2 regions of the Paenibacillus azoreducens genome follow, and region 2 is predicted to be linked to the other one. Evidence: riboswitches for the same ligand, from Rfam matches in the RefSeq annotation. Region 2 holds a riboswitch; the other holds the start of a gene.
The links. Region 2 has a riboswitch for S-adenosylmethionine ahead of metA (homoserine O-acetyltransferase MetA). Riboswitches for the same ligand answer to the same signal wherever they lie in the genome.
Positions count from the first base shown of each region.

Region 1: it holds a riboswitch for S-adenosylmethionine, as region 2 does, so the genes downstream of both, L6442_RS07255 (methionine ABC transporter ATP-binding protein) here and metA (homoserine O-acetyltransferase MetA) in region 2, are expected to answer to the same signal.

Region 1 is NZ_AP025343.1:1,710,932-1,714,347, forward strand. It holds gene L6442_RS07245 (COX15/CtaA family protein) at 1-448, shown strand, start outside; gene L6442_RS07250 (Cthe_2314 family HEPN domain-containing protein) at 480-1,199, shown strand; SAM riboswitch class I at 1,289-1,426, shown strand; gene L6442_RS07255 (methionine ABC transporter ATP-binding protein) at 1,560-2,570, shown strand; gene L6442_RS07260 (methionine ABC transporter permease) at 2,570-3,238, shown strand; gene L6442_RS07265 (MetQ/NlpA family ABC transporter substrate-binding protein) at 3,387-3,416, shown strand, end outside.
Region 2 is NZ_AP025343.1:5,764,571-5,767,986, reverse strand. It holds gene corA (magnesium/cobalt transporter CorA) at 1-590, opposite strand, end outside; SAM riboswitch class I at 1,058-1,180, shown strand; gene metA (homoserine O-acetyltransferase MetA) at 1,294-2,229, shown strand; gene L6442_RS25500 (aminotransferase class I/II-fold pyridoxal phosphate-dependent enzyme) at 2,269-3,416, shown strand, end outside.

The DNA.
Region 1 (3,416 bases), 3.3 Mb from region 2:
CACGATTTACTCCTACATTGTGGTATACGTCGGCGCCTATGTCAGCCATACTAGCTCTGCTGGTGGATGTTCCGGCTGGCCGCTGTGCAACGGAAAGATCATACCTGAACTTACAGGCAGCGTCGGTGTCGCGTTTATCCATCGCCTGGCAGCCCTGGTTCTGTTGATTGTAGTGGCGATCATGGCCCATTACGCCTACTGGATGCATCGAAACAGCCGCGAGCTTCGGACTCTTGGAATCGCTGCCGTAACCTTATGTTTGCTGCAGGTATTTAGCGGTGCCGGCATCGTCTATACACTTAGCAAACCTGAGCTGTATATTTTTGCCGCACTATTCCATAATCTGCTTATTTCCTCGTTGTTCGGCGTACTTTGCTACCTGAGTGTAAGAGTGTGGCAGCTCGGGAAAGAGCCTGCCGAACAGTTGAAAACCGCCTCGAATGTTTAAATATACCATTTTACTGCCGGGAGAGAGGCCGATGCTGCGAACATTGCTTGGAGAAATGCCCCGTCAAAATAACGGGCTGTTGGGGGAAGCCATTCAAACGATGTATCAAACGATTCAGCTGCTGCAGACGGAAATGAAGAAAAACGCAGACCCTAGCCATGATTTTCGCAGATTGGAAATATGGACGCGCGGACTTGTCTCCTCGCTGGACGAGCTTGAACAAAGCTGGTATGCGGCCTGTTTTTTTCGCAAATCGGTCAAGGCGGGGTATGTGGATGATATGACTCCCCGGGAGCAAGAGGAATATGCCAGATACGTCTATTTTTACAAGAACGGCTTCATCCGTGTTTTTTCGGTATTGGATAAGCTCGGGACCGTATTAAACGATCTATACGATTTGAATACGTCCAAAGTCAAAGCGCATTATTCGTATTTCACCGTCCTGAGACAGTTTCATTATCTCAAGCATCATCCGAAACTGGCTGACGAGCTGTCCGTCATCAAAAACGAGTACCGCGGCGTGATGAATGTACTGCGCAAGCGGCGGAATGCGGAAATCCATTATATGAATGCGGAAATGCAGGATGATTTATGGCAGCGGCATCAAGGCCTGAACAACAAAGTGGAGCTGGAGGATCTGGATCAGCATCTGGATGATCTGAAGCGGGGACTCGATATGGTTTGCAAATCTTTGCTCGCCTCTTTTCGTTACACGAATGAACTGTGGTCGCGAAAAGGGATGAAGACGTAAACCTGTTCAACAATTTTCCTTTTGACAAGTCGGGCAAAAGTGATTATACTGAATCACATGAAAATATAACAATTAATTGCATACATTTTTTCTTATCGAGAGAGGCGGAGGGACAGGCCCGATGAAGCCCGGCAACCGATTTCGGAGCGGCAATAACCCGAGTTCTGAAATGACATGGTGCTAATTCCTACAACTGCAGGCAAAGACTGCAGATTGGCAGATGAGAAAGGAAGCGACTTCACATAAGAAGAGCCCTTTTGAATTTTGTCAAGAGGGCTCTTTTATTTTGTCTATTTCCGGACGGAAAGAAAGATATAATAGAAGCCATAGCGTAAAGAATCAAGAAAGGAGAGCTTCGGTTTGATTGAATTGAAACAGGTAACAAAGAAATACGGTAAAGGAGCTAAAACGACAGAAGCTTTATCCGGCCTGAATTTGTCGATTCGAAAAGGTGAGATTTTCGGCGTGATCGGACATTCCGGCGCTGGCAAAAGTACGCTGATCCGCTGCATGAACTTGCTGGAGCGGCCGACTTCGGGAGAAGTTTGGGTGGATGGAGTGGATCTGACGAAACTGAACAAACAGCAGCTTCAAAATAAACGCAGATCCATCGGCATGATTTTTCAGCATTTTAACCTGTTGAGCTCGGCGACCGTTTACGATAATATTGCATTCCCTCTGCAGTTGGCCCATGTCCAGAAAGAAAAGATTGCCGCGAAAGTGAATGAACTGCTGCAGCTGGTTGGGCTTGAGGCACACCGCGACAAGTACCCGGCGCAGCTGTCCGGTGGACAGAAGCAGCGTGTCGGCATTGCCCGCGCATTGGCCAGCGACCCGCAGGTGCTTTTATGCGATGAGGCGACTTCTGCTTTGGATCCGCAGACGACGGATTCGATTCTGAAGCTGCTCCTCGACATCAATCAAAAGTTCCATTTGACCATCGTCCTTATAACGCATGAAATGCATGTCATCCAGAGCATCTGCGACCGGGTGGCGGTCATTCACCAGGGGGGAATCGTCGAAGAGGGGGCGGTGACGGAAGTGTTTTTGAAGCCGCAGCATCCCGTGACCAGGGAGTTCATCCTTGGCGAAGCAGGGGAGTCGGCACAGCTTGCGCTGCAAGCACCGCATGACGCTTCATCCCGTCTTTGCAAGCTGACCTTCTTGGGCGCTAAGACGTATGACTCGATTTTGTCCAGAACGGCCAGACAAACCGGCGTAGACTTCGCCATATTGCAGGGGACCATCTCCAAGATCAAAGACATCCCTTACGGCCAACTGATCGTCCGCCTGGAAGGGGATCCCGGCCAGATTGAGCAAACCATTCGCCAGGTTGCAGCCGAAGGTTTGGACGTGGAGGTGTGGGACTGATGTGGGGATTTGATTTTTCGCAGCTGGATTGGAATGAAATCGGTACGGCGAGCGTCGATACCTTGAAAATGCTTGGCGCTTCGGCCATTTTCACATTCATCCTCGGGTTGCCGCTGGGCGTGCTGTTGTACCAGACTTCACGGTCTTCAACCGGATGGGTGCGCGTGGTATATACCGTATTATCGGTGATCGTGAATATTCTGAGATCCGTGCCGTTCATTATCCTGATCGTGGCGCTCATTCCACTCACGGTGTCGATCGTCGGGGTTTCCTACGGGGTACTCGGAACGATCCCGCCGCTGGTCATCGGGGCCGCGCCGTTTTTCGCCAGACTGGTGGAAACTTCGCTGCGCGAGGTGGACCGGGGCGTTCTGGAAGCCGCGCAATCCATGGGCGCTTCAACCTGGCAGGTCATCATGAAGGTGCTGCTGCCTGAGGCAAGACCGGGCCTGCTTGCAGGCATTACGATTACGGTCGTGACGCTGGTTTCCTACACCGCGATGTCCGGCATGGTCGGCGGGGGCGGCCTGGGGGATTTGGCGATCCGCTATGGATATTACCGTTATCAGAAGGAAGTCATGATTATTTCCGTATTGTTTATGATCATTCTGGTGCAGGTGCTGCAGATGGCGGGCGACCGGTTCGTCAAGCATTTTACGCGCAAGTGATCGCATGATGAAAGGCAATGCCATCCGGGATTTCGGATGTTCATAGGAAAGCTTCGCTCAGGCATGATTTTCCCTACAGAAAATAGTCATGCGCGAAGTTTTTCATAAATAAATCTTATTAAACTGATGAACTTAAGGGGGATTTAAGATGAAAAAAGGATTGTTTGCAATTCTCAGC
Region 2 (3,416 bases):
TTGTTGAGCGTGTTAATCAATTCTTTTTGCGGCCCCAACACTTTTTTCAGCCACAAAATTTCACTTCGCAGCCCGATAATTTCATTCAAATGCGATTTTTTGGTGTGCATCAAAATATCTTCTTCCAGCTTCTCGATCTTGGCTTCGATCCGGTCGCCTACCGTAAAGTAGTTGTCTACAACGAGGTCGATCAGCAGATACAAAAAGCGGTCCGGAGTACTGACTTCCTGTTCCCATAAAATGGGTTTCAAGCTGCGAAGCTCATGGATCTTCTGTTTGGTCACCGTAATGATAAAGTGGCGGCCCAAAAAGACGTTAAGCGAACGCAGGAAAATTTCCTCGTCATCAAAACGGATGGAATTTACAACGATAAAATAGTGATTTTCGTAGATTTCGATTTTGGGACGTTGTTCTTCTTCGCTAAGGCAGTCTTCCACGGCCAAATCATGCAGGGAAAACAGCGGCTGCAATAGCGCAAGGTCGTCCACGTCGGCATCGATCCAATAGAATCCTTCGGGCGGGGCTGTCATGGTAGTTTGGATGTCGTCAATCGGGCTGAAAACGCCCGCATTCACCAACCGGATTTTCATCTGATCTTCACTCCTCCATCCCCTTCATGCCCGGCATGTCAGGGAAAGCTTTATTTAAAGCACAGGAAAGAAATCAGCATGGCCGGTGAGAATTTCGGAAGAATTAAACGGGGAACCCGTTAGACAAAGTCAGCGAAAAACTTCCCTGTGCGAGCAAGCTGATTTCAGTTCTATGCGATTGTGTTGAATTGGACTTCAGCTTCGGGCTCGGGTCGCCTTCCATCTTACATGTCACCTCTGTCATATGGGTTTTCAAACACTTGTCTAGTATACGCCGAGCCATCTGACCTTTCAAGCAGAAAATAGACGGCTCCTGCGCCTGTTTTAGTGTATGACAAAGGCTGGAAGTACACCTGAAAATAATCGGTTCAAAGTTTTTTCACGGGCTCTTGACGAAGGATGTGATTATGATTTAAAGTATTGATCAAGAATTACAAAAGATTTTAAATAAAACTTCATACAGCGAAATCTTATCAAGAGCAGGTGGAGGGACTAGCCCGATGAAACCCGGCAACCGGCGTGCGAGCGCACGGTGCTAATTCTTGCAGGAAGCAGCTGCGACAAGCGGATGTTTTTCTGACAGATGAGAGAGGCGTATAAATTAACGATAATGACCTTTCTCTATCCGGGAGAGGTCATTTTTGTTTGATGTGCACCTTGCTCCCCGAATGATTTTCGCCACCTAAAAAAGGAGTGTTGAATCATGCCGATTAAAATTCCGGACGCGCTGCCGGCAAAAGAGATTCTTAGCGGAGAAAATATTTTCGTTATGGATGACAGCAAGGCGTACCATCAGGATATCCGTCCGCTGCGGATTGCCATTCTGAACATCATGCCTACCAAGGAAACCGCGGAAACCCAGCTTTTGCGCTTGCTTGGCAACTCGCCTCTGCAGGTTGACATCACGCTGCTGCATCCAAGCTCGCATACGTCCAAGAATACGTCCCAGGAGCATTTGCAGGCATTTTACAAGACGTTTGACGAAGTGCGGCACCGCCGGTTCGACGGCATGGTTATTACCGGAGCTCCGGTTGAGCGGCTTGATTTTAAAGATGTGACCTATTGGGATGAACTTGGTGAAATCATGGCTTGGTCCAAAACCAACGTCACTTCGACGCTGCATATATGTTGGGCTTCACAGGCGGGACTGTATTATCATTTCGGCGTGCCGAAGTGGGATTTGGAGAAAAAATGCTTCGGCGTATTTCCGTTCACAGTCAACCGGCAAAATGTCAAGCTTCTCCGCGGCTTCGACGAAATTTTCTATGTGCCCCATTCCCGTCACACCGAGGTCCGGCGCGAGGACATCGAAAAAATCGACGAACTCGAAATTCTGACCGAATCCGGGGAAGCGGGCGTAGATCTGGTGGCTACCAAGGATGGCAAACAGATTTTTGTGTCAGGTCACTTCGAATACGATCCTTATTCTTTGAAATGGGAATACGAGCGCGACATTGCCAAGGGAATGGAAATGGAGATTCCGAAGAACTATTATCCAGACAATGATCCAAGCAGGATTCCGCCGGCGGTATGGCGCGCCCATGCCAACTTATTATTCTCAAATTGGCTGAATTACTATGTATACCAAGAAACGCCTTACGACATTGGAGAAATAATGGAAGTGTGGCCGCAGATCTGACGTATGATCATATCCAGGGAAAACATGGGGGAGAGCAAGATGGAGAAGAAACCATTAAATATCGAAAGCAGGCTTGCGCAGATCGGTTCAATGGAAGATCCGGTAACCGGAGCGGTGAATTTCCCGATTTATCAGGCGACGGCATTCCGGCATCCGAAGCTGGGGCAAAGCACAGGATTTGATTATGCGCGTACAAAAAGCCCAACCCGCAGTGTACTGGAGAAAGCGGCTGCAGAGCTTGAATCGGGGGATGCAGGATTTGCCTGTAGTTCCGGCATGGCTGCATTGCAGACGATTTTTTCGCTGTTTGCGCAGGGGGATCACTTGATCGTTTCGTTAGATCTGTATGGAGGCACGTACAGACTGCTTGAAAGAGTACTTTCGAAATTCGGAGTCAGCGCAAGTTATATTGATACAAATGATCTTGATGAGCTGGAAAAATCGCGCCGTCCGGAAACAAAGGCCGTTTTTATTGAAACGCCTACCAATCCGTTGATGATGATCACCGATATTGAGAAGGTGGCAGCATGGGCCAAGCGGCATCAACTGTTGACCATTGTGGACAACACGCTCCTTACGCCGTTCTTTCAGCGTCCGATAGAGCTTGGGGCTGACATCGTCATTCATAGCGCAACCAAATATTTGGGCGGACATAACGATGTATTGGCAGGTTTGATCGTAACCAAAGGCAAGGAGCTGTCGGAGGAGATGTTCTTTTTGCATAACTCCATTGGAGCCGTGTTGGGGGCAAGCGATTCTTACCAACTGATGCGGGGGATGAAGACGCTGGCATTACGGATGGAGCGTCATGAATCGAATGCCAAAGCCATCGCCGAGTTTCTGAAGACGCATCCCGCAGTCGCCGAAGTATTTCATCCGGCATTCCCGGAACATCCGGGGCATGAAATTCAAAAGAAGCAATCCAACGGAAATACGGGGATTTTCTCCTTTAAAGTCAAGGATGCCCGTTATGTGGAACCGGTTCTCCGAAATATCGAGCTGATTGCTTTTGCCGAAAGTTTGGGCGGCGTTGAGTCTCTGATGACCTATCCGACTGTCCAGACCCATGCGGACATACCGGAGGAGATCCGCAAAAAGGTAGGCGTGGATGACCGCCTGCTGCGTTTCTCGGTAGGTATTGAGCATATCGACGATTTGATTGCCGATCTCGGGAGAGCGTTGGATGC